DNA from 2 places in the Micromonospora sp. NPDC049175 genome. Region 2 is predicted to be linked to the other one. Evidence: predicted binding sites of a transcription regulator. Region 2 holds the regulator's gene; the other holds the start of a gene.
What was found. The regulator HspR, encoded in region 2, represses chaperone genes until heat shock. The targets are predictions, from matches to a motif close to TTGAGTNNNNNNNACTCAA.

Region 1 (12,021 bases), on a different contig from region 2:
GTCATCCGGCAACGCGCGGAGCAAGCGTCTGCTGGCCGTTGTCGGCACGCTCGTGGTCTTCGGCGGAGTCGTCGCCGTGACCCAGATTTCGTCGGCCCAGGACCGGCGGACAAATAAGCCGCGTCCGGTCGCCGGGCAGTGCGTGGAGCCGAGCCCGGGTTCGACCGCGCCGGCTGGCGGCGCCTCGACCAGCCGGACCTGGCAGAACGGTCGTTGGGTGCGTAATCACTGGGGTGACGGGCAGCAGTCGGTCCCCGAGTGCGAGGACGGCAAGGACGGCACGGTGGGCACCGGCACGGCCATCGCCTGTCCGGACGTGACGGCGAAGTTGCCGCAGGTGCCGGCCCAGGCGCGGGCCGAGGTGGACCGCGGTCTCGCCCAGTTGCAGGCCCAGATCGCCGAGGCGGACCGCCGGTTGGCCGCCGAGGGCAACAAGGGTGAGGCGTTCATCCGCAACGCGATCCTCCAACCGCTGGCCGCCAAGCGGCGCGCGGTGCTGGACCGGATCACGACCGCGATCGACCGGGTCGGACCCCGGCCGCAGGGCCTCGCGCAGCTCGCCGACTGTCAGGTGCAGCCCACCGGCAACAACGGCGGCAGCTCACCCACCACCACCCCCGGTGGCGGCAACAACGGTGGCGGGAACAACGGTGGCGGGAACGCCCCGGGCGCCGGGCTCGGCGTGCTGGCCAACGACTGCGACGAGAGCCGGCTCCAGCCGCACGACGGTTTCCAGATCGGCAACCGCTGCGTGAGCACCGAGTTCGGTGAGGTCGGCGCCGCCGCCAACAACCCGTCCCTGCTGATCACCCAGTTCCCCGACCAGGTCGGCCGCAACCAGGCGTTCACCCTGCGAGTCAGCACCCGCAACCTGGTCCGGGACCGCTTCCTGGCCGCCGGTCAGGGCGGCTACTACGTGGAGAGCTCGCTGCTCAACGCCCAGGGCCTGGTCCGGGGTCACTTCCACACCGCGTGCCGGATGCTGGACAGCCTGACCGCCCCGCCGGAGCCGCAGGAGGTGCCCGCCTTCTTCGTCGCGACCGAGGACGGTCGCGGTGGCGCCCAGCCCGACGAGGTGACGATCCAGATTCCGGGCCTGCCGGAGGCGGGGACCGCGCAGTGCTCCGTCTGGGCCGGTGACGGCTCGCACCGCCTGCCGATGATGGAGCGGGCCAACCAGACGCCCGCGTTCGACTCGGTACGCATCGACGTCAACTGACCGACCTCGACCGGCGGTGGCCGGTCACCCGGGCGAGGGCCCTGGTGACCGGCCACCGTCGTTTCTGGTGCCGGACAACCCGACGGGGCCCCGCCGTCACAGCGGGACCCCGTCGGCAACTCGCGCGTCAGCGCGCCTTGTACGCCTCGACGACCTCAACCGGGATCCGGCCCCGCTCGGAAATCTTGTAGCCGTTCTTGACGGCCCATTCCCGGATGGCCCGGTTCTGCTCCCGATCCATTCCGGCGCCGGTGGGTCGCCCCGGCCTCCGGATCGATCGGGCGCTCTCCACCGGACCGCGGCCGATCCGCCGACCCGCATTGATGTAGGGGTCCAGTGCCTTACGCAAGACGCCGGCATTTTCGTCCGAGACGTCGATCGTGTAGGCCACTCCGTCGAGACTGAACTCGACCGTCCGGTCGGCCTTGCCGCCGTCCAGGTCGTCGGTCAGGACCGTGATTACTTTTCTCGCCATTGCCGATTACTCCCTGTGTGCGGCGGGATGTGTCCAAAGTCTGACCTATCACCCCGGTAATCCGCAACAATAAGCGTCCCATTCGGCGCGTCGCGATTCCGTTACCGAAAAAACCGTGAAACGGTGCCGATGGTGGAGCCTCAATGATGGAGCAGGCCGGTGTGCCCGGCCACGGCGGCCGCCTCGGCCCGGTTGGACACCCGCAGCCTGCGCAGCAACGCGGCGGTCATCCGTTTCACCGTCCGTTCCGAGACGTGCAGTTCTTCGGCGATGTCGACGGTCTTGCGGCCGGCGGCGATCGCGCGCAGCAGCCGCCGTTCCTCGCCGTCCAGGTCGACCGAGGTGGCGTGCGTGGGCCGCGTCATGGCACGTAACAATTCGGCCGGGAGCACCGCCCAGCCGCCGAGAATGGCCAGCAGTGGGGGCAGCAGTTCCTCCGGTTCGCTGGTCTTGGGCAGGAACCCCTCGGCCCCGGCCCGCAGCGCTTCCAGCGCCGCGGCGGGGTCGACGCCGCCGGACATCGCGACCACCCGTACCCGTGGGGTGGCCCGCCGGATCGCGGCCACCGCCCGGATCCCACCCGGCGCTGGCAGGTGCAGGTCGACAAGGACCAGGTCGGGCCGGCAGCGGCCGACAAGCGTCGCGGCGGAGGCGGCGTCGCCGGTCGAGGCGACCACCTCGGCGCGGCCCGCGCCGGTGATCGGGAGCAGCGATTCGAGGCCGCGGACAAAAAGGGGGTGATCGTCCACGACGACGAGTCGGATGGTGGTGTCTCCCGGCATGTCTGCGCCGTTCCCCGGTGGGTGCCGATCATGCGGGTACGCACCGAACGAGGGGAGCCTGCCGGAACCCTCCCCGAAGTGGTCTGGGTCACAGTCCGGAACAAGGGGAACGCTTTGTTACTTGAGCCAGACACGCTCAACTCAACGCGATAGCAGGTGTTCGATGGCAACTCTTCCGGTACTTCCCCTGACCGACGCCGTGCTGCTGCCCGGCATGGTCATCCCGGTGACCCTCGACCCGACCACCCAGGCCGCGATCGACGCGGCACGGGCGACCGGCGATCGCAAACTGCTGGCCGTGCCGCGCATCGACGGCGAGTACGGCCCGGTCGGCGTCGTCGCCACCATCGAGAAGGTCGGCCGGCTCCCCGAGGGTGAGCCCGCCGCCGTCATCCGCGGCCTGTCCCGGGCCCGGATCGGCTCCGGCGTGCCTGGCCCCGGCGCCGCCCTCTGGGTCGAGGCGACCGAACTCGACGAACCCGCTCCCGCCGGCCGCGCCCGGGAACTCGCCCGCGAGTACCGCGCCCTGGTGACCTCCGTGCTCCAGCAACGGGGCGCCTGGCAGGTCATCGACGCGGTGGAGCGGATGACCGACCTGTCCGAGCTGGCCGACTCGGCCGGCTACGCGCCCTGGCTGACCCTGGACCAGAAGACCGAACTGCTCGCCGCGCCGGACGTCACCGCCCGGTTGGAGCTGCTTGTCGGCTGGGTGAAGGACTACCTGGCCGAGCAGGAGGTCACCGAGCAGATCAACAGTGACGTCCGGGAGGGGCTGGAGAAGTCCCAGCGGGAGTTCCTGCTGCGTCAGCAGCTCGCCGCGATCCGCAAGGAGCTGGGCGAGGACGAGCCGGACGGCTCGGCCGACTACCGGTCCCGGGTCGAGTCCGCCGAGTTGCCGGAGAAGGTCCGCGAGGCGGCCATGCGCGAGGTCGGCAAGTTGGAGCGGGCCAGTGACGCCTCACCGGAGGCGGGCTGGATCCGCACCTGGCTCGACACGGTGCTGGAGATGCCGTGGGGCACGCGTACCGAGGACAACACCGACCTGGCCGCGGCCCGGGCGGTGCTCGACGCCGACCACGCCGGCCTGGCCGACGTGAAGGACCGCATCCTGGAGTACCTGGCCGTGCGCAACCGGCGGGCCGAGCGCAACCTCGGCGTGGTCGGCGGTCGCGGCTCCGGCGCGGTCCTCGCCCTCGCCGGCCCTCCCGGAGTGGGCAAGACCAGCCTCGGCGAGTCCGTGGCGCGGGCACTCGGGCGTAACTTCGTCCGGGTCTCGCTCGGCGGCGTCCGCGACGAGGCGGAGATCCGCGGTCACCGGCGCACCTACGTGGGCGCGCTGCCCGGCCGGATCGTCCGCGCGCTGCGCGAGGCCGGCTCGATGAACCCGGTCGTGCTCCTCGACGAGGTGGACAAGGTCTCCGCCGGCTACGCCGGCGACCCGGCCGCCGCCCTGCTGGAGGTGCTCGACCCGGCGCAGAACCACACCTTCCGGGACCACTACCTGGAGGTCGACCTGGACCTGTCCGACGTGCTGTTCCTGGCCACCGCCAACGTGGTGGAGTCCATCCCCGGCCCGCTGCTGGACCGGATGGAGCTGGTCACCCTGGACGGCTACACCGAGGACGAGAAGGTCGCCATCGCCCGCGACCACCTGCTGCCCCGGCAGCGGGAGCGGGCCGGGCTGACCGCCGACGAGGTGAGCGTCGCCGACGACGCTCTCGCGCTGATCGCGGGGGAGTACACCCGGGAGGCCGGAGTCCGGCAGCTCGAACGTGGCCTCGCCAAGATCCTGCGCAAGGTGGCGGTGACGCTGGCGACCGACCCGACCCCGGTACGCGTCGACAAGGACAACCTCACGGGCTACCTGGGACGACCGAAGTTCACCCCGGAGTCGGCCGAGCGCACCGCCGTGCCCGGCGTGGCAACCGGCCTCGCCGTCACCGGCGCCGGCGGGGACGTGCTCTTCATCGAGGCGACAAGCATGGAGGGCGAGCCGGGGCTGACCCTGACCGGCCAGCTCGGCGACGTGATGAAGGAGTCGGCGCAGATCGCCCTCTCCTACCTGCGCTCCAACGGGCGGCGGTTCGGCATCGACCCGAACGCTCTCGCGGGACGCCGGATCCACGTCCACTTCCCGGCGGGCGCGGTGCCCAAGGACGGTCCGAGCGCCGGCATCACCATGGTCACGGCCCTGGCCTCGCTGGTCACCGGCCGGCCGGTGCGCCCCGAGTTCGGGATGACCGGCGAGGTGACGCTCTCCGGTCGGGTGCTGCCGATCGGTGGGGTGAAGCAGAAGCTGCTCGCCGCACACCGGGCCGGCCTCACCGAGGTGATCATCCCGGCGCGTAACGAGCCCGACCTGGACGACCTGCCGACCGAGGTGCGCGAGGCGCTGACCGTGCACACCCTGGCCGACGTGGCCGACGTGCTCGCCCTGGCGCTGCGCCCGGCCGAGGTCGAGGCGCTGGACGGTCCGGCCCTCTTCACGGTCTGACGCTGCGCGAAAAAGGACCCCCGCCGTCATCGGAGACGGCGGGGGTCCTTTGGTACGCGGGGGGAGGTCTACTGTCTCGCTTGAATCCTCAACTACCTCTCCGCCGCGAGGCGGTCCCCTGGAGGAACCCCCGTGAACCTGGTGCTCTGGATCATCCAGATCCTGCTCGCCGCCGTCTTCGCCGGCGCCGGCTTCGCCAAGCTGACCCAACCCAAGGACAAGCTGCGCGAGCTGATGCGGTGGGTCGACCCGGTCCCGCCGACCCAGGTCAAGGCGCTCGGCGCGGTCGAGTTGCTGGCCGCCGTCGGGCTGGTGCTGCCCCCGCTCGCCGACGTCGCCACCGTGCTCACCCCACTCGCCGCCGCCGGGCTGGTCATCGTCATGATCGGCGGCATCTCCGTGCACCTGCGCGACAGGAAGCAGCGCGACACGGCGGCCGAGCGTCGCACGGAGATCCAGGGCGCGATCACCTGCGCGGTGCTGCTCGTGCTCGCCGCCGTGGTGGCCTGGGGCCGCTTCGGGCCGTACTCCTTCTGATCCGCCGCGCCGGCGACCGTCGAACCCGGCGGTCGCCGGCGGCGTACTCAGGCCGGCGGTCGCCGGCGGCGTGCTCAGCGCTCGTCGCCCCCGCGGTCGCGGCGCACGGTCGCCTTGCGGCCCTTGATCGTGCTCTGCCGCAACCCGGAGATCACCTCGTCGGCCACGCCCTGCGGCACCTCCACCAACGAGAACCGGTCGGCGATCTCGATCGAGCCGATGTCCCGGCCACGGATCCCGGTCTCCCCGGTGATCGCGCCCACCAGATCCTGCGGGCGCACCCCGGCCCGCCGGCCCAGGCCGACGAAGACCTGGACGGTGTTGCCGCCGCCCGAGCGCGGCCGGCCTCCGCCCCGCCGGTCGCCGCCCCGGCCGCCGCTCTCCGGTCGACCCTCGCGCGGACCGCGCACCGGGACCTGAGGGATCTCCTCCTCGTCGTCGGAGCCCGGCGACGTCACCTCGTGGGCCAGCTTCACGGCGGCGAGGGCGACCTCCATCAGGTCGAACTCGTCGGTGAGCGTCTCCACGATCACCCGGTACGGGTCGAGGTCGTCCTCCAACAGGCTCTCCCGCAGCGCCGCCTGGGTCAGCTCCAACCGCCGCGTCCGCATGTCGGCCACGGTGGGGATCTTGTCGATGGTGATCCGTTGGCCGGTCACCCGCTCGATGGTCTTGAGCATCCGGTGCTCACGCGGCTCGGCGAGGGTGATCGCCACGCCCTCGCGGCCGGCCCGGCCCACCCGACCGATCCGGTGCACGTACGACTCCGGCGCGGACGGCACGTCGTAGTTGACCACGTGGGTGAGCTGCTCGACGTCCAGCCCACGGGCCGCCACGTCGGTGGCCACCAGCAGGTCGGCGGTGCCCGCCCGCAGCCGGCCCATCACCCGGTCGCGCTGCTCCTGGCTCATCCCGCCGTGCAGCGCCTCGGAGCGGTAACCCCGCCCGTTCATCGTCTCGGTCAGCCGGTCGACCTCTTCCCGGCTGCGGCAGAACACGATCGCCGCGGTGGGCGACTCCACGTCCAGCACCCGGCCCAACGCGGCCGGCTTGTGGGCCCGGGTCACGATGTACGCGCTCTGCCGCACCCGGGGCGCCTCGCCCGCGACCGTCTGCTCCCGGCCGATCTCGATCCGGACCGGCTCGCGCAGGTGCTGCCGGGCCATCCCGTCGATGCGCGACGGCATGGTGGCCGAGAAGAGCACCGTCTGACGCTCCGCCGGAGCGTGCTCCAGGATCGCCTCGATGTCCTCGGCGAAGCCCATGTCGAGCATCTCGTCGGCCTCGTCGAGCACCACCGTGGCCAGCCCGCCCAGGCGCAGGGTGCCCCGGGCGATGTGGTCCAGGGCCCGCCCCGGGGTGGCCACCACCACGTCGACACCGTTGTCGAGTGCCCGCAGCTGCCGCCCGATCGGCTGCCCACCGTAGATCGGCAGCACCCGGGCGCCCAGGTCCTTGCCGTAGCGGTGGAACGCCTCGGAGACCTGCACCGCCAGCTCCCGGGTCGGCACCAACACCAGCGCCACCGGGTCACCACCCTGGCGGTGGGCCGTCATGAGGTTGAGCAGCGGGAGCGCGAACGCCGCCGTCTTGCCGGTGCCGGTGGCGGCCTGGCCCAGCAGGTCCCGACCCTCCAGCAGGGGTGGGATCGCCTCCCGCTGGATCGGGGTCGGCTCCTCGTAACCGAGGGCGGACAGCGCGCCCAGCAGCTCGGGACGCAGCCCGAGCTCGGTGAAGGCGTACACCTCTTCGGCGTCGGCGGGGACGGCGTCAATCGGTGCGTCAGTCGGTGCGTCGTGCTGTGCAGGTGCGGAACTCATGTGCCAAGCCTTTCATTACGCCGTCCACGCCGCTGCGCCGACCGCCACAAGTGCGCGATCGGCGCCCAGCGACACCAGATCGCCCCCGTCAGACGGCGCCGGTCAGGATTGCCACGATCATGATGCCCCCCAGCGTCACGTCGAGCACGCCGCACCACTCGGCGTACCCGCCTGGCACCACCCGGCCGGTGCGGTGGTGGACCAGGTCCCACCCGCCGTGCACAAGCCAACCGAGCGCCACCAGCCACGCCGCCGTCCGACCCCCGACCGCGACCGCGGTCAGCGTCAGCGCGACCCAGACGACCAGGCCGACCAGTTGGGTGGCGAGCACGCCCGGCCCGCGCAGGGTCCGTCGGGCCACACCGATCAGCAGGTACCCGCCGGGCAGCACCAGCATCGTCCACGGGCTGAGGATCCTCGGCTCGACCCACAGTTCCACAGTCATGAGCAGCGCCAGCCCGGCCGGCCAGCGGCGGGCCAGCGCCACCACGGCCGGATGCCGGCGTACCGCGACCGGCGACTCGTGCCGGTGACGCACCGCCACCAGCACCATCGCCGGCACCATCAGCAGGTGACCGCCGAGCATCAGGGCCTCGCCGTCCAGCCGGCCGGCCCAGAACGGCACCAGCACCAACAGGAACGGCACGTACATCGCCGCGGCCATCTCGACGACCCCACGCCAGTGGTGCGCCCGGTAGCGCATCCACACCGTCATCCCGATCGTCATGTTCGTGGCCATCACCAGCGCGGCGACGTCCGGCCGGCCCAGCGTCCCGCTCAGCCCGAGCGGGACGCCGGCCGCGTCCCACAGGGGCCCGAGCAGCAGCATCCCGACGACCATCGCCAACGCCATCTCGGCGAGATGCCACCACAGCCGCCGCGTGCGGCCGCCGGGCGCGGCCGGCGACGGCGACGGCGCGACAGTGCTGCTGTCCGCGTACACAAGTGTGTTGTCCATGCCGTTGACCCTGCCGGGGTCCCGGCGCGGTCGGCAGGCGCGTCCGTCACCGGAATCCCGCGCGGATCGCACGGTCCGACCGTGACATCTCGCATGGGTGGACCGAGCGCCGGGCGGTCCTAGGATCGGTGCGTGACGAGCGAGGTGGTGACCCCCCGGGCGGACCGCCGACTGCGCCGGGCTCGGCGGGCGACGCTGCTGTCGCTGGCCACCGGCGTGTGGGCGGGCGTCCTGCTGCCCGCGGTCGGCCTGACCCGGGAGCCGTCCGCTGGCCGCGTCGTGCTCGGCGCGGTCGGGATCCTCGTCTTCGCGGCCACCCAGACCGCTCTGCTGTACGCGGCGGTCACCCCCTGGCTCGCGCAACGGTGGCGACGTCGCGCCCAGCTCGGCCTTGTCGTCGGGGCGGCGCTGACCGTTCCGTTGGTGGCCCCGGTCGCGGCCGGGGCCTGGCCGACCTGGGCGTGGATCGGGGCCTCCCTGGTCGGGATGGCCCCCTTGCTGGTAGGCCTCCCGGGCGCGCTGGCGGTCACCGCCGGCACCCTGCTCGTGTCGGCGGCGGTCGCCTGGTGGACCGGCGGGTCCGTGGGGCGGTCCCTGGCCGTGACCGGCGGCGTCGGGGTGGGCGTGGCCGCGGTCAACTGGTTCCAGGTCTGGTTCTGGGACCTGCTGGTGGAGGCCCGGCAGGGTCAGGCCGCCCAGGCCCGGCTGGCCGCCGCCGAGGAGCGGCTGCGCTTCGCCCGTGACGTGCACGACCTGCTGGGGCACAGCCTCACCGTGATCGCGCTGAAGGCCGAACTCGCCGCGCGGCTCGCACCTGTCGACCCGGAGCGGGCCGGGCGGGAGGCCGCCGAGGTGCAACGGTTGGCCGCCTCCGCGCTCACCGAGGTCCGCGAGAGCGTGCACGGCTACCGGGCCGTCGACCTCGGTGAGCAACTGGCCGCCGTGGCCGACGTGCTGCGCTCCTGCGGCGTGCGCTGCACGGTGCCGCCACACGTCGACCTGCCCCAGCCGGCCGCCGCCGAACTGGCGGCGGTGCTGCGCGAGGCGGGCACAAACGTGCTGCGGCACAGCCGGGCCGAGTGGTGCCGGATCCACATCGACCGGGACGAGAACGGGGCCAGGATGACAATCGCCAACGACGGTGCCGACGACAGCGGCCCGGACGCGCACAGCCACGGCCTACGCGGCCTGGCCGACCGGCTCGCCGCGGCCGGGGGAGAGCTGCGGGTCCGCCGGGAGGACAGCGTGTTCACCCTTGAGGCGACCGTGCCGGTGACGTCGTGATCCGCGTCCTGCTCGCCGACGACGAGGACCTGATCCGGGTCGCGGTCGCCGCGCTGCTCGGCCTGGAGCCGGACATCGACGTGGTGGCCCAGGCCGCCGACGGACCCACGGCGGTGACCGCGACGCTCGCGCACCGCCCGGACGTGGCAGTGGTGGACCTGGAGATGCCCGGTCTCGACGGCATCGCGGTGGCCGCCGAGCTGACCCGGGTCCGTCCTGAGTGCGCGGTGGTCGTGCTGACCGGGCAGGGGCGTCCCGGGCACCTGCGGCAGGCGCTGACCGCCGGGGCGCGCGGTTTCGTGCCCAAGGGCTCGCCGGGCGGCGCGCTCGCCGACGTGATCCGCCGGGTGCACGCCGGCGGCCGGTACGTCGACCCGTCGCTGGCCGCCGACGCGCTGACCCTGCCCGTGTGCCCGCTGACGCCTCGGGAACTGGAGACGCTGCGGCTGGCCGAGTTCGGCGCCCCGGTCGCGGTGATCGCCCGCCGGGTGCACCTGTCCACCGGCACCGTCCGCAACCACCTGTCCGCCGCCGTGCAGAAGCTCGGCGCGGCCGACCGGGCCGAGGCCGTCCGCGCCGCCCGGGACAACGGCTGGCTCTGACCGCGGTCGCGATCCGTGCCAACCACACCGGCCGTCCGGGCTAGCGTGGGCGCGTGCGTACGGTGGAACTGGTCTGCTCGCCTGGCCTGGAGGTCGCGGTCCGGGCGGTCTGGCAGCAGTTGGCGGCCGCCGGGTTGCCCAGCCTGGCGCGCACCATCCACCCGACCAACCGGCCGCACCTGACCCTCGCCGCCGTCGACGAGTTTCCGCCCGGGGTCGAGGACCGCCTGGCCGAGGTGTTCGACGCCGCGCTGCCGGTGCCGGTCGCGCTCGACCGCGTCGTCGTCCTCGACGGCAGCGCCCCGCTGGTCTGGCTCGTCCGGCCGACGCCGGCGCTGACCAGGCTGCACGCCGCCGTCTGGGACGTCCTCGCCGAGGCCGACGGACACCGCCCGTGGCACGCCCCGGGGGCGTGGGTGCCGCACCTGAGCCTGGCCCTGCGGTTCCGCGACGCCGACCTGCGAGCGGCCCGTGGCGTCGCGGGCGGGCAGCGCCCGACGGGTGACTTCGACGCCGCCCGCAGCTACGACGGATCGGACCGGACGGTGACGCCGCTGACCCGGCTCCGCTAGGGTTCGGCGCGTCGTCGACGGAGCGGGGGTTCCGGGTGCGGGATATCGGTTCCCACGACGTTCAGGTGCGTGACGCGGGTGTCCCCGAGCAGTGCTGCTTCGGCGGCCGGCTGTCGCTCGGCCTGTCGGGTCAGGACTTCTACCTGGCGCCGTACTTCCTCGGACCGGACCGGTCCGGCACCGACGACCGGTACGGCCAGTGCCACCTCAGGTGCCTGCGGGAGTCGGGCCTGGCGCGCCGGTGGGCGAGTGGTGCCAGTGACTACTTCCGCCGGCGGTGGCCGGACTGGACGGGTGTGCGCGGCGACGCGTGGCGGGTGCACGTCAGCCCGCCCGGGAGGACGCTCATCCTCTGGTCGGCGCACGGGTGGTTCGCCATCCTTCCGTTCCACGCCCTGCGGGCCGGCGACGTGCCAACTGCGGTCGGCCCGCCGGGCGAGGGGCGGGTGTTACTGGGCGTCTCGTCCACGGTGGGGTTCGAGGGCGGCCCGTACGAGAGGATCTTCGCGGGGCTCGGCGGCGGTCCACCGGACCGGATCGACCTGCCGACGCTCCTAGCCGACCTGGACAGCGCGGATCGGGTGCTCACGCCGCACGTGCTCCGAGGCGGCTGGGTCGAGCGGGTCGCGTCCGAGAGCCGCAAGGTGTCGATGCCGGCCGAATACCAGGCTCGGCACGCCGTCGAACTCGACGCGGACCTGGTCGACGCCTGCCGGATGGCCGTGCGGGCCACGGTGGGCTGGCGGCAGCGGCGACGACGGTGACCGGAGCCCGCGGATCGCACTTCCGAAGCCGGACGACAGCAGGAATCATGGTCGCCATGAACGCTCCGGACACTGAGTGGGTCACCATCGCGGCCTATCCGAACACCAGGGGTTGCCCGCAGCCGATGGCCGCCGTCCGCGCTTGACTACGTGATCGGGGCATCGACTGGATGCCTCTGGCGGCCGACGCGATTCGCGTCGACCTGACCTGTGGCGTTGGCGATGACGGTCGCTGGCACGGCTGGGTCGGCGTCCGTGTCCAGGCCGCCGCGCTGCGCGGGCTCGGCCTGCACCCGGACCAACCGAGCGCGGCGGCCACCAACCCGAGCCCACCCGCCTGGTGGCACGCCGCTGCGGAGCGCCGCGCCCGTTAGGCCCGCGGCGCGGACCGTCGCGGGTGGGTTGGCGCGGGCCGTCGGGGCGAGCGCGCTCGTCAGGTGGCCGGGCCTCAGTTGCCGCCTCCGCCCCCGCCGTCGCCCCCGCCGCCGTCGCTTCCGCCACTGAAGTCGCCGCC
Region 2 (12,021 bases):
GGAGATCCCGCAGACCGACCTCGACGACCTGGCCGCCCGGCTCGGCCGCACGAGCTGGCCCGCCGAGCTGCCCGGTGCGGGCGACGCCTACGGGATGGGCACCGATCGGGTGCGTGCCCTCGTCGACAGGTGGCGCGACGGGTTCGACTGGCGCGCCGTCGAGGCCCGGCTGAACGCCCACCCCCAGTTCGTCACCGAGATCGACGGCGAGCAGATCCACTTCCTGCACGTCCGGTCGTCCCGGCCGGACGCCACCGCGCTGGTGCTCACCCACGGCTGGCCCGGCTCGGTCCTGGAATACCTCGACGTGATCGCCCCGCTCACCGAGCCGACCGACCCGGACGCGCCGGCCTTCCACGTGGTCATCCCGTCGCTGCCCGGCTTCGGTTTCTCCGGCCCGACCCGCAGCGCCGGCTGGAACCGGTTCCGCATCGCCCGCGCCTGGGCCGAGCTGATGAACCGCCTGGGGTACGACAGCTACGGCGCGGTCGGCAACGACGCCGGCTCGATGGTCGCGCCGGAGGTGGGCCGGATCGACGCCGAACACGTCCTCGGCGTCCACGTCACCCAACTCTTCTCGTTCCCCACCGGCGACCCGGCCGAGTTCGCCGGGCTCTCGGAGGCGGACCAGGCCGCGCTCGGGCACCTCCAGTGGTTCTACGAGAACAAGTTCTCCTTCAACCAGGTGCACAGTCAGCAGCCGCAGACCCTGGCGTTCGGCCTGGCCGACTCGCCGGTCGGGCTGCTCGCCTGGAACGCCCAACTGTTCGACGAGAGCCTGGACGCCGACTTCGTCCTGGCCAACGTGGCGCTCTACTGGTTCACCGGCACGGCCGCCTCGGCGATCCGGCTCTACTGGGAGGACGCGCACGCCGGCGAGCCCCCGACCGAGCCGACCACCGCACCGACCGCGCTCGCCATGTTCCCCGGCGACTTCCAGTCCATCCGCCGCTTCGCCGAGCGGGACCACGCGAACATCGTCAGGTGGACGGCGTACGAGACGGACGTCGAGGGCCGCGGTGACGTCGGCGGGCACTACGCCGCCCACCAGGCTACCGATGTCCTGGTCACCGACATCCGCGAGTTCTTCGCCAGCCTCCGCTGACCTCGGCGTGCCCAGGTGCCCGCACCCGCTCGGCCGGGGCGGGCACCGGCGCGTCCGGCCCCGACGCGCGGCGCGTCCGGCCCCGGCGCGCGGCGCGTCCGGCCCCGGCGCGGTTGATCCACCCGCCCTTCAGGAAGTCGGGGCATCCGGACCGCCAGGACACCGCGACATCCTGAAAACCGAGTCGATCACGGTCTTGTGCGGCCCCTACGGGCCGATTCGCCGGGGCAACCGCGCGGTGCACGGGGTTTCGTGGTCGGCGCGGAGCACGCAGCGACGGCCACCGTCCAGCCGCCGGTCGCAGAAGACCCAGTGCCGTACCCCTTGGTCGTCCTCGGTCGAGACGGTGATCCCGCCAAGGTCGATCCGGGCGAGAAAGGCCAACGACCGACCGGCGGTCCGCCCCAGCATCTTGGCGCGGGCCAGGTCGGGCGCGGATATCGGCAGGTGGATGACGAACCGCCCGCTCATCGCCACCACCCTCGGCCCACCATCAGCGGCGCTCCTCTCCTGGGGGTCGGGCGCTGGCACGGCCGTTTACCCGAGGGGAGCACACGGCCGTGCCAGCGGCGACGCGGACGACCCGGCCGAGGAGGCCGGTTGCCTACCGGGCTTTCCACACCCCGAGTGCCCGCCCCGCCAACACACAATGCAAAGCATTGCAGGACAAGCAGTGACCATGCTTAGCACGCGAAGTGTTGGCTCACCCGCCGACCGCATGGGAAGATCTTGGGGCCTACCAGGAGTTGCCCCATGCCCCGAGTTTCGGACCGCCAACGAATCGCGCAGGACATCCGCGACAAGATCGCTTCCGGCGAGTACGCGCCAGGCGACAAGCTGCCCTCGTTGCGTGAAATGACCGAGCACTACGGCGTGTCCGCCGAGCCGGTCCGTTCAGCGCTGTTGATGCTGCAGGCCGAGGGTCTGACCGAAGGGCATCAAGGCAAAGGCACCTACGTAAGCGACCCGAAGTAGATCCACTCGCCTTTCAGGAAGTCGGGGCGTCTCGCCACGTTGGATACGCCGACTTCAACGAACCCGAGTGGATCACGACCCTTGCACTGCGCCGGGGCCGCCCGACGGGTTGCCGTCCGTCCAAGATCTGCGCTTTGTTCACCAAGCGGTAGCCTTAGCCTGTGCGAGTACGTGTCGAGCAGACCGCCCTACCCGGGATCGGGGTACGTCACGATCTGGTGACGGAGTCCGGACGTCGCCTGGGCGTCGTCTCCCACCGCAACGGCCGCCGAGATCTGGTCCTGTACGACCCGGACGATCCCGACTCCTGCCAGGCGGACATCCCGCTGACCGACGACGAGGCGGAGGCGCTGGCCGACATCCTCGGCGCGTCGCTGATGCTCGGCCAGCTCTCCGGGCTGCGTGAGCAGGCCGCCGGTCTGCTCACCGAGCAGATCGCCATCTCGGCCGGCTCGCCGTACGTCAACCGCAAGCTCGGCGACACCAAGGCGCGTACCCGCACCAGCGCCTCCATCGTGGCGGTGCTGCGTGAAGGCGAAGTGATCGTTTCGCCACTCCCCTCCTTCCGCTTCGCAGCCGGCGACGTGGTGGTCGTCGTCGGGACCCGCAGGGGTCTCGACGGCGTGTCCGCCATCCTCGCCGACAGTGACCCGGACGGCTGAGGCGGATGCACGACTCCACCACACTGCTCGTCGAAGTCGGCGCGCTGCTGCTGCTGCTCGGTGTCCTCGGCCGGCTCAGCCGCCGGGTAGGCCTCTCACCGATCCCTCTCTACCTGCTGGCCGGGCTCGCGTTCGGGCACGGCGGGTTGCTTCCGCTCGCCGCCAGCGAGGAGTTCTTCGCCGTCGGCGCCGAGATCGGCGTCATCCTGCTGCTGGTGATGCTCGGCCTGGAATACTCGGCCAACGAGCTGGTCGGCAACCTCCGCTCGGCGGCGCCGGCCGGGCTGATCGACGGCCTGTTCAACGCGCTGCCCGGCGCGGCGTTCGCCCTGCTGCTCGGCTGGGACTGGGTGGCCGCCCTGGTGCTCGGCGGCATCACCTGGGTCTCCTCCTCCGGCGTGATCGCCAAGGTCCTCGCCGACCTGGGCCGACTCGGTAACCGGGAAACTCCGGTGATCCTCTCGGTCCTGGTCATCGAGGACCTGGCGATGGCGCTCTACCTGCCGCTGGTCACCGCGGTACTGGCCGGCACCGGCCTGCTGGGCGGCGGCATCGCACTCGCTGTCGCGGTGGGCACCGTGCTGCTCGTGCTGGTGGTCGCCATCAGGTACGGCCACCTCATCTCGTCCGCCCTGTCGGCGAAGGACCCGGAGGCGCTGCTGCTGGGCGTACTCGGTCTGACCCTGCTGATCGCCGGCCTCGCGGCGAAGCTGCAGGTGTCGGCGGCGGTCGGCGCGTTCCTGGTCGGCATCGCGCTCTCCGGCCCGGTGGCGCACCACGCCACCGAGTTGCTGTCCCCGCTGCGGGACCTGTTCGCCGCGGTGTTCTTCGTCTTCTTCGGCCTGGTCACCGACCCACGGGACATCCCGCCGGTGTTGCTGCCGGCGCTCGCGTTGGCAGTGGTCACCATGGCGACGAAGACGCTCACCGGCTACCTCGCGGCCCGCCGGGTCGGCATCGCGGAACCCGGTCGGTGGCGGGCCGGCCTGGCACTCGTACCTCGCGGTGAGTTCTCCATCGTCATCGCCGGGCTCGCGGTGGCTGCCGGGAGCGTCGAGCCGCGGTTGGCGGCGCTGGCGGCGACGTACGTCCTGATCACAGTGGTGACCGGGCCGATCCTCGCCCGGCTGCCGGACTTCCCGTGGTTCAAGCGGTGGCTGCGTAACCGCGCGGCGGCCCAGCGGCGGGAGTCGACCCCGGTCGTCGACTCAGTGCACTGAGCTCCACCTGAAGGCCGCGGCCGCGTGGGTCGCACCCTCGCGGAGGTAGAAGCGATGCGCCTCGGTCCGGGCGAGGCCGGACTCCAGGAAGACATAGTCGGCTCCCTGGTCGTGCGCCCACGCCCTGGCCGCCACCAGGAGGCGGGAACCGACACCCCGGGAACGCCACTCGGGGTGCACGGCGAGATCCTCGATCGAAGCCCGACGGCCGAAGCGCACCGAGAGGATGTCCAGGTAGACGCTGGCCACGCCGACCACCTGATCCTCCTGCGATCGCGCGGCGAAGAGCGCGGCGTTCTCGTGGTCGAGTACCCGCGCGGTGCGCTCGACGGCGCGGTCGCGGTCCCAGTCCGCGGGACGGCTGCCGGGAGGGGCGAAGAGCCACTCCAACCCCGAGACGAACTCGGCCTCGGCGCCGCGCCGCAACCGTCGTACGTGGATTGCCATAGGAGCATCATCGGCAACGCCGTCGATGCCGTGAACCCGGCCATGCCAACGGTTGCGGAATTGCTCCTCGCGGGTACTACCGCAGCACCCGACGGCGGGTTACCGTTTCGCCCCAGCAGCCAGGGTCCGTAGGCAGCGTTGCCACACGCGGGCGAGAGCGGAAGGTTGGCCGGTGAGCGTGCAGGAGTCGACGTTCCACGGCTTCGCCAACCCCGTCGATCCGAGTCCGGCGGAGTTGCGAGCTTGGGCGTACAAGCCCGATTCGGTGCCGTTGGCTTCGATGCCACCCGACTGGGACCTGTTGGTCTCCGGCGACCGGCTGGTGCTGACCCTCTTCGAGTTGGCGATGGATCCGACCTGCCCGGCGCGGCGTTTCGCGCTGCACTGCCTCTACATCTACGCGGCCGACGGCATCCGGACGAACTTCCGCGCCCATCCCAAGCGCCGCTTCCGCAAGCTCGTCGAGCAGGCCGAGCGGGACGGCGACGAGCTGATGAAGATCTGGGCGCACAACGGACGGGTGCTGCTGGCCCGCCCGGACCTCTTCGTCTACCGGGACTGGTGCGAGGGCGGCCTGGTCCGCGAGAACCGCCGCCTCGGCTGAGGCCCGGCCCGCGCTCTGACGGCGAACGGGCCGGGACCCCCGCCACGGTGACACCGCGTCCCGGCCCGCACTCTGACGGCGAACGGGCCGGGACCCCCGCCACGGTGACACCGCGTCCCGGCCCGCGCTCTGACGGCGAACGGGCCGGGACCCCCCGTGGGTCCCGGCCCGCACGTCGGTCACCGGTCAGTCCTGCTTGCGCTCGGTTTCGGCTCGGCTCTTGTTGCCGCCGTGGTCGCCCTGTTCGGCGAACCGGCCCTCGACGACCCGGTCCCGGTAGGTCCCCTCGGTCACCTTGTCGAACTTCTTGCGGACGGTCTCGGCCAGGTCTTCCAACCGTTCTTCCGTCTGCTGGGCGACCTTCTTCGCCGGTTCCGCCATCGCTCCCCCTCGCCATGCCGGTAGGTCCGTATTAAGCCGATTGGACCCATATCGACAGGCTAACCGAAGCGGCCCGGACCGCGCCGGGGAATCCGGTGCGGTCCGGGCCGAAGAACAGCTCCGGGTGTGTGGCAGGTCAACGATCGGGAGTACGACGGGGTCGCCAGACCACGAGCGCGGTGGACGTGCGATTGGTCGGCACCAGATCCCGACCCGGAAAGCGGGCGAGGGATTCCAGCTCGGCGACCCGCCGGTACGCGGCGTCCAGCTCCGCCTCCAGCCGGGCCACCCGCTGCTGCGCCTGCTCCAACAGCCGCTCCAGCCCGATGATCCGCTTGACGCCGGCCAGGTTGATCCCGTCGTCCTGGCTGAGCCGCTGCACCTCGCGCAGCAGCACCACGTCACGGACGCTGTACCGACGCCCGCCTCCAGCGGCCCGGCCGGGCTGCACCAGCCCCAGCCGGTCGTACTGGCGCAGGGTTTGCGGGTGCATCCCCGCCATCCGCGCCGCAACCGAGATCATCAGCACCTTGGCCTCGTAGGCAGGGTCACCCGAACCGAGGAACTCGCCCGACATCCCGCTCACCTCCGCGTCCCTTCCACCGGACTAACTGACCCGACGCACCCGCGCCTCGAGATGTTCCCGGGCGGCTGGCGGGCTCTGCTCGGCGAACGCCTCCAGCGCGGTGCGCGCTTCGTCGGACAACCGGGCCGGCACCACCACGTCCAACGTGACAAGCAGGTCGCCGGCCTGCCCGTCGCGGCGCACCACACCCTTGCCCCGGGCGCGCAACACCCGCCCGCTGGGCGTACCCGGCGGGACCCGCAGGGTCACCGCGCCGTCGAGCGTGGGCACCCGCAGGTCCGTGCCGAGCACGGCCTCCGCGAAGGTGATCGGCACGCTCAACGTCAGGTCGTCGCCGGTACGCCCGAACAGCTCGTCCGGCCGAACCTTGACGTGCACGAACAGGTCACCAGCCGGGCCGCCGCGCTCGCCTGGCTCACCGCGCCCGGTCAGCCGGATGCGCTGACCGTCGGACACGCCGGCCGGGAAGCGCACGTTCATGGTGCGTGTCTTCGTGACACCGCCGCTGCCGTGGCACTCGGGGCACTTCTCCTCGACCACCGTGCCGACACCCTGGCAGTTGCGGCACGGCTCGGAGAAGCTGAACGACCCCTGGTTGCGGGTGGTCACGCCGGCACCGTGGCAGACCTGGCAGGTCCGCGGTTGGGTGCCGGGCTTGGCCCCGTTGCCGTGACAGGTCTCGCAGACGCCCGGCGCGCGCAGCGTCAGGGGCAGCGTCACCCCGCGTACCGCGTCGCCGAAGTCAAGTGCCACCTCGGTCTCCACGTCCCGGCCACGACCCGGGCCGCGTGGCGCCGCCTGCCCACCACCCTGACCACCCGTGAAGATCGAGCTGAACAGGTCCTGGAAGCCGGCGCCTCCGAAGCGGCGGTCGCCGCCCCCGCCGCCGCCGCCGAACATGTCGGAGACGTCGAAGGGCATGCCGCCCGGTTGACCCGCGCCGCGGGCGCCGCGCCGGAACGCGCCCGAGCCGAACAGCGAGCGCATCTCGTCGTACTCGCGACGGCGGCCGGAGTCCGACAGCACGTTGTACGCCTCGGACGCGGCCTTGAACCGCTCCTCCGCCTTGGCGTCGCCCGGGTTGTGGTCCGGGTGCGACTCCCTGGCCACCTTGCGGTACGCCTTCTTGATGTCATCGGCCGAGGCGGCCTTGTCCACGCCGAGCACGGCGTAGAAGTCCTTCTCGATCCAGTCCTTGGAACTCACCGGTCCACCCCCTCTCGACCGTCGCGGCCCGGCCGTCTCGCCCACCGACGCGCGGTGGGCGAGACGGCCCGGTCACTGCTTCGCACTATTCCGGGTCCGCGACCGCGACAAGCGCGGGGCGCAGCAGCCGCTCACCGAGCTGGTAGCCGCGCCGCATGACCTGTACGCAGGTCGGCTCGGTGACCTCGGCCGAGGTCTGGTGCGCGACCGCCTCGTGGCGGGTCGGGTCGAACGGGTCGCCCTGTTCGCCGAAGGCGTTCAGGCCGAACTTGCCGAGCGCGGTGGTGAGCTGTTCCGCCACCGTGCCGAACGGCCCGACCAGGTCGCCGTGTTCCCGAGCCCGGTCCAGGTCGTCGAGGATCGGCAGCAGTGCGGCCAGCACCGAACCGGTCGCCTGCTCCTGCACCAGGTTGCGGTCGCGGTCGACACGCTTGCGGTAGTTGGCGTACTCCGCCGACACCCGCTGCACGTCCCGGGTCCGCTCGTCCAACTCGGCCCGGAGCGCCTCCAGCTCGGCGCCGAGCGACGTGCCGGGGCCGGCGCCGTCCACCGGCTGCGCCGGGGCGTCCACCACCGGCGGGCCGGACGGCTCCGGACCGTCGGTGGCGTTGACCTCGACCTCGATCTCGTCGACCACGACCTCGGCGTCCTCGACCAGGCCCTCGGCCGGCACACCGGTCTCCGCGTCAGCGGCGGTGCCCTCCGGCTCCGCCGTGTCGACGAGCTTGCGCTTGTTGCGGATGACGACCCGCTCCCCGTCGCCGGTGGTCGGCTCCGTGGGCGCGGAGCCACCCGGCGTCGACCCGGTGTCGCTCGGGTCGGCGGCTCGTGGCTTCTGCGTCATGCGGCTACCCCATCCCCTTCGCCGTGGACACGTGTTGGAGGCCGACGGTCACTTCTTGCCGTCCTCGTCCACGATTTCCGCGTCGACCACGTCGTCGGCGCCGCCGGACTGCGGGCCCGGCTGTGCGCCGGCCGCACCCGGGCCGGCCTCGCCACCCGGCTGCTGACCCTGCTCGGCCTGAGCCGAGTAGAGCAGCGACCCGGCCTCCTGGGAGACCTTCGCCAGCTTCTCGTGGGCGGACTTGATCTTCTCGATGTCCTGACCGCCGAGGGCACCCCGCAGCTCACCGAGCGCCTCGTTGAGCTGCTCCCGGTTTTCACCGGGCAGCTTGTCGCCGCTCTCGGCGAGGAACTTCTCGGTCTGCCACTGCAGCGCCTCGGCCACGTTGCGAGCCTCGGCGTCGTCGCGGCGACGCTTGTCCTCCTCCGCGTGCTCCTCGGCGTCCCGGCGCATCCGCTCGATGTCGTCCTTCGGCAGCGACGAGCCGCCGGTGATCGTCATCTTCTGTTCCTTGCCGGTGCCCAGGTCCTTGGCGTGCACGTTGACGATGCCGTTGGCGTCGATGTCGAAGGCGACCTCGATCTGCGGCACGCCGCGCGGCGCCGGCGGGAGGCCGGTCAGCTCGAAGGTGCCGAGCTTCTTGTTGTAGGCCGCGATCTCCCGCTCGCCCTGGAAGACCTGGATCAGCACCGACGGCTGGTTGTCGTCCGCCGTGGTGAAGACCTCGGAGCGCTTGGTCGGGATCGTGGTGTTGCGCTCGATCAGCTTGGTGAAGATGCCGCCCTTGGTCTCGATGCCCAGGCTCAGCGGGGTCACGTCGAGCAACAGGACGTCCTTGACCTCACCCTTGAGCACACCGGCCTGGAGGGCGGCGCCGACGGCGACGACCTCGTCCGGGTTGACGCCCTTGTTGGGGTCGCGGCCGGTGAGCTGCTTGACCAGGTCGGTCACGGCGGGCATCCGGGTCGAACCGCCGACCAGGATGACGTGCTCGACGTCGGAGATCTTGATCCCGGCGTCCTTCACGGCCTGCTCGAACGGGCCCTTGCAGCGGTCCAGCAGGTCCTGCGTCATCCGCTGGAACTCGGCGCGGCTCAGCGTCACGTCGAGGTGCAGCGGGCCGGCCGCGCCGGCGGTGATGTACGGCAGGTTGATGTTCGTGGTGGTGGCGGCGGACAGCTCGATCTTGGCCTTCTCGGCGGCCTCACGGAGGCGCTGGAGGGCCATCTTGTCCTGACCGAGGTCGATGCCGTGCTCACCACGGAACGTCTTGACCAGGTGGTCGATGATCCGCTGGTCCCAGTCGTCGCCGCCGAGGTGGTTGTCACCGCTCGTCGACTTGACCTCGATGACGCCCTCGGCCAGCTCCAGCAGAGAGACGTCGAAGGTGCCGCCGCCGAGGTCGAAGACCAGGACGGTCTGCTCCTTGGAGCCCTTGTCCAGCCCGTACGCCAGGGCGGCCGCGGTCGGCTCGTTGACGATCCGCAGCACGTTGAAGCCGGCGATCTCACCGGCCTCCTTGGTGGCCTGCCGCTGGCTGTCGTTGAAGTAGGCCGGAACGGTGATCACCGCGTCGGTGATCTGCTCGCCCAGGTACGCCTCCGCGTCCCGCTTGAGCTTCATCAGCGTCCGGGCCGAGATCTCCTGCGGGGTGTACTTCTTGCCGTCGATGTCGACGGACCAGTTCGTGCCGACCTCGCGCTTGACCGAGCGGATCGTCCGGTCCGGGTTGGTCACCGCCTGGCGCTTGGCGACCTCACCGACGAGCACCTCCCCGTTGCGGGCGAACGCGACGATCGACGGGGTCGTCCGCGAGCCCTCAGCGTTGGCGATGACGGTGGGCTCACCGCCCTCGAGAACGCTGACGCAGGAGTTCGTCGTGCCGAGGTCGATACCGACCGCACGTGCCATCTTCGCTTCCTCGCTTCGTAAGGTTGTGCAGGTGACGGGCACTGCCCGTTGCTGCTTGGCGGACACCGCCCGCAGCGGGCCCCACCACAAGTTGAGTGAACTGGACTCAATAGTGCCACGCGTTGGCGAATCGTCAAGTTGAGTTGAGTCACCCCGACGCAACCCAGCCTTTCCTACCGTCCGGTTGTCTTCCCTTGCATCGGTCGGGCACGCTTTAGCGGTGACGACGCCCGGCGATTCCGCCACCCGTTCCGGCGCGCCCGCCGTCGCAGCCCGCACCGGTCCGCCGGACGCCGCGGAGGAGCCGCCCGCCACCACCGGGGACGACGGCCTCCCCGGCGCCCTGTCGGGCCTCCGGGAGGCGATCGGCGCGACCCGGTACCCTCTCGCGCTGCCCTCCGCCGGCCCCGCCCGGCACACCGCCACGGCCCTCAGCGATCAGCTCGACGACTATCTGCTGCCCCGGCTCGCCCGGCTGGACGCCCCGCTTCTCGTGGTGGTCGGCGGCTCCACCGGCGCCGGCAAGTCGACCCTGGTCAACAGCCTGGTCAAGGCCCGGGTCAGCGCCGCCGGTGTGCTCCGGCCGACCACCCGCTCCCCGGTCCTGGTCTGCAACCCGTCCGACGCGGCGTGGTTCCGGCAGGGTGACCTGCTGCCCGGCCTGACCCGCACCACCGAGCCGAGCGACGACCCGCGCGCCCTGCACCTCGTCACCGCCCCCGCCCTCCCCGCCGGGCTGGCCTTCCTCGACGCGCCCGACATCGACTCGGTTGTCGACGCCAACCGCGCGCTCGCCACCCAACTGCTGGCCGCCGCCGATCTCTGGCTCTTCGTCACCACCGCCGCCCGGTACGCCGACGCGGTCCCCTGGGAGCTGCTGCGCAGCGCCCGGGCGCGCGGCGCGGTGATCGCCATGGTGCTGGACCGGGTGCCCGCCGAGGCCACCGACGAGATCGCCGCCCACCTGGCCGAGATGCTCGCCGAACAGGACCTCGGCCGGGCGCCGCTGTTCGTGTTGCCGGAGACCTGGGTCGACGGGCAGGGGCTGCTGCCCGAGGGCGCGACCGCGGCGCTTGCCGACTGGTTCGCCCGGCTGGCCGGCGACGCGGACGCACGGTCGGCGGTGGTCCGCCAGACGCTGGACGGGGCGCTGGCCGCGCTCCACCCCGCCGTCGAGGAGCTGGCCGACGCCGCCGACGAGCAGGTCACCGCCGCCGACGAGCTGGACGACCGGGTGCGGGCCGCGTACCGGGGCGCCGAGCGCACCGTCGAGCAGGGGCTTCAGGACGGCCGACTGCTCCGAGGCGAGGTGCTCGCCCGCTGGCAGGAGTTCGTCGGCACCGGGGAGTTCTTCCGCACCCTGGAAGCACGCATCGGCCGCCTGCGGGACCGGGTCGTCGCCGCCGTCACCGGTCGACCGGCACCCGCCGTCGAGCTGCGCAACGCCATCGAGTCGCAACTGGTCACGCTGCTGCGCGGGGTGTCCTCGGAGGCCGCCGAATCGGCGTACACGGGTTGGAAGGCGCACCCGGCGGGCAGCGGGCTGCTCGATCCGGCGCTCGCCCACCCCAGCGAAGACCTGCCCGAGCGCGCCGAACGGATGGTCCGGGACTGGCAGCGCGGGGTGTTGGAGCTGGTCCGGGTCGAGGGCGGCGACAAGCGGTTCGTGGCCCGCACCGCGGCGTACGCGGTGAACGCCACAGGCCTGGCCGTGATGATCGCCGTCTTCGCCTCCACCGCGTTCATCCCGACCGGGTTGGAGCTGGCCACCGGGGCCGGCACCACAGTCGCCGCGCAGGCCGTGCTCCAGGCGATCTTCGGCGACCAGGCGGTGCGTACCCTGGCCGCCAAGGCCCGCACCGACCTGCTAGCCCGGGTGCGGACGCTGCTCGACGCGGAGGCCGACCGGTTCCTCGGCCGCACCGTCGACGCCCGCCCCGCCGCGGACGCCGGCGACGGACTGCGCCGGGCCGCCGGCCGGGTCGAGCTGGCGCGGCACCGCAGTGGTCTGTCCGCTGGCGGCGACACCCGACCGGCCCGCGACGAGGAGGGCTCCCGGTGACAAACCTCACCGGCCGGG

Region 1: the regulator HspR is predicted to act here: its motif matches at 2,598-2,616, upstream of lon (endopeptidase La).

What each region holds. Positions count from the first base shown of each region.
Region 1 is NZ_JBICSY010000006.1:60,313-72,333, reverse strand. It holds gene ACGFH8_RS23625 (hypothetical protein) at 1-1,219, shown strand, start outside; gene ACGFH8_RS23620 (Lsr2 family protein) at 1,347-1,694, opposite strand; gene ACGFH8_RS23615 (response regulator) at 1,835-2,476, opposite strand; gene lon (endopeptidase La) at 2,640-4,970, shown strand; gene ACGFH8_RS23605 (DoxX family protein) at 5,103-5,507, shown strand; gene ACGFH8_RS23600 (DEAD/DEAH box helicase) at 5,582-7,327, opposite strand; gene ACGFH8_RS23595 (hypothetical protein) at 7,416-8,285, opposite strand; gene ACGFH8_RS23590 (sensor histidine kinase) at 8,418-9,569, shown strand; gene ACGFH8_RS23585 (DNA-binding response regulator) at 9,566-10,171, shown strand; gene ACGFH8_RS23580 (2'-5' RNA ligase family protein) at 10,225-10,743, shown strand; gene ACGFH8_RS23575 (hypothetical protein) at 10,809-11,507, shown strand; gene ACGFH8_RS23570 (hypothetical protein) at 11,678-11,881, shown strand; gene ACGFH8_RS23565 (hypothetical protein) at 11,956-12,021, opposite strand, start outside.
Region 2 is NZ_JBICSY010000002.1:352,811-364,831, reverse strand. It holds gene ACGFH8_RS08580 (epoxide hydrolase family protein) at 1-1,105, shown strand, start outside; gene ACGFH8_RS08575 (hypothetical protein) at 1,313-1,576, opposite strand; gene ACGFH8_RS08570 (winged helix-turn-helix domain-containing protein) at 1,859-2,080, shown strand; gene ACGFH8_RS08565 (cation:proton antiporter regulatory subunit) at 2,242-2,742, shown strand; gene ACGFH8_RS08560 (cation:proton antiporter) at 2,748-3,962, shown strand; gene ACGFH8_RS08555 (GNAT family N-acetyltransferase) at 3,951-4,409, opposite strand; gene ACGFH8_RS08550 (hypothetical protein) at 4,582-5,013, shown strand; gene ACGFH8_RS08545 (hypothetical protein) at 5,200-5,394, opposite strand; gene ACGFH8_RS08540 (heat shock protein transcriptional repressor HspR) at 5,531-5,971, opposite strand; gene dnaJ (molecular chaperone DnaJ) at 6,002-7,186, opposite strand; gene grpE (nucleotide exchange factor GrpE) at 7,272-8,030, opposite strand; gene dnaK (molecular chaperone DnaK) at 8,079-9,941, opposite strand; gene ACGFH8_RS08520 (ABC transporter) at 10,162-12,003, shown strand; gene ACGFH8_RS08515 (GTPase) at 12,000-12,021, shown strand, end outside.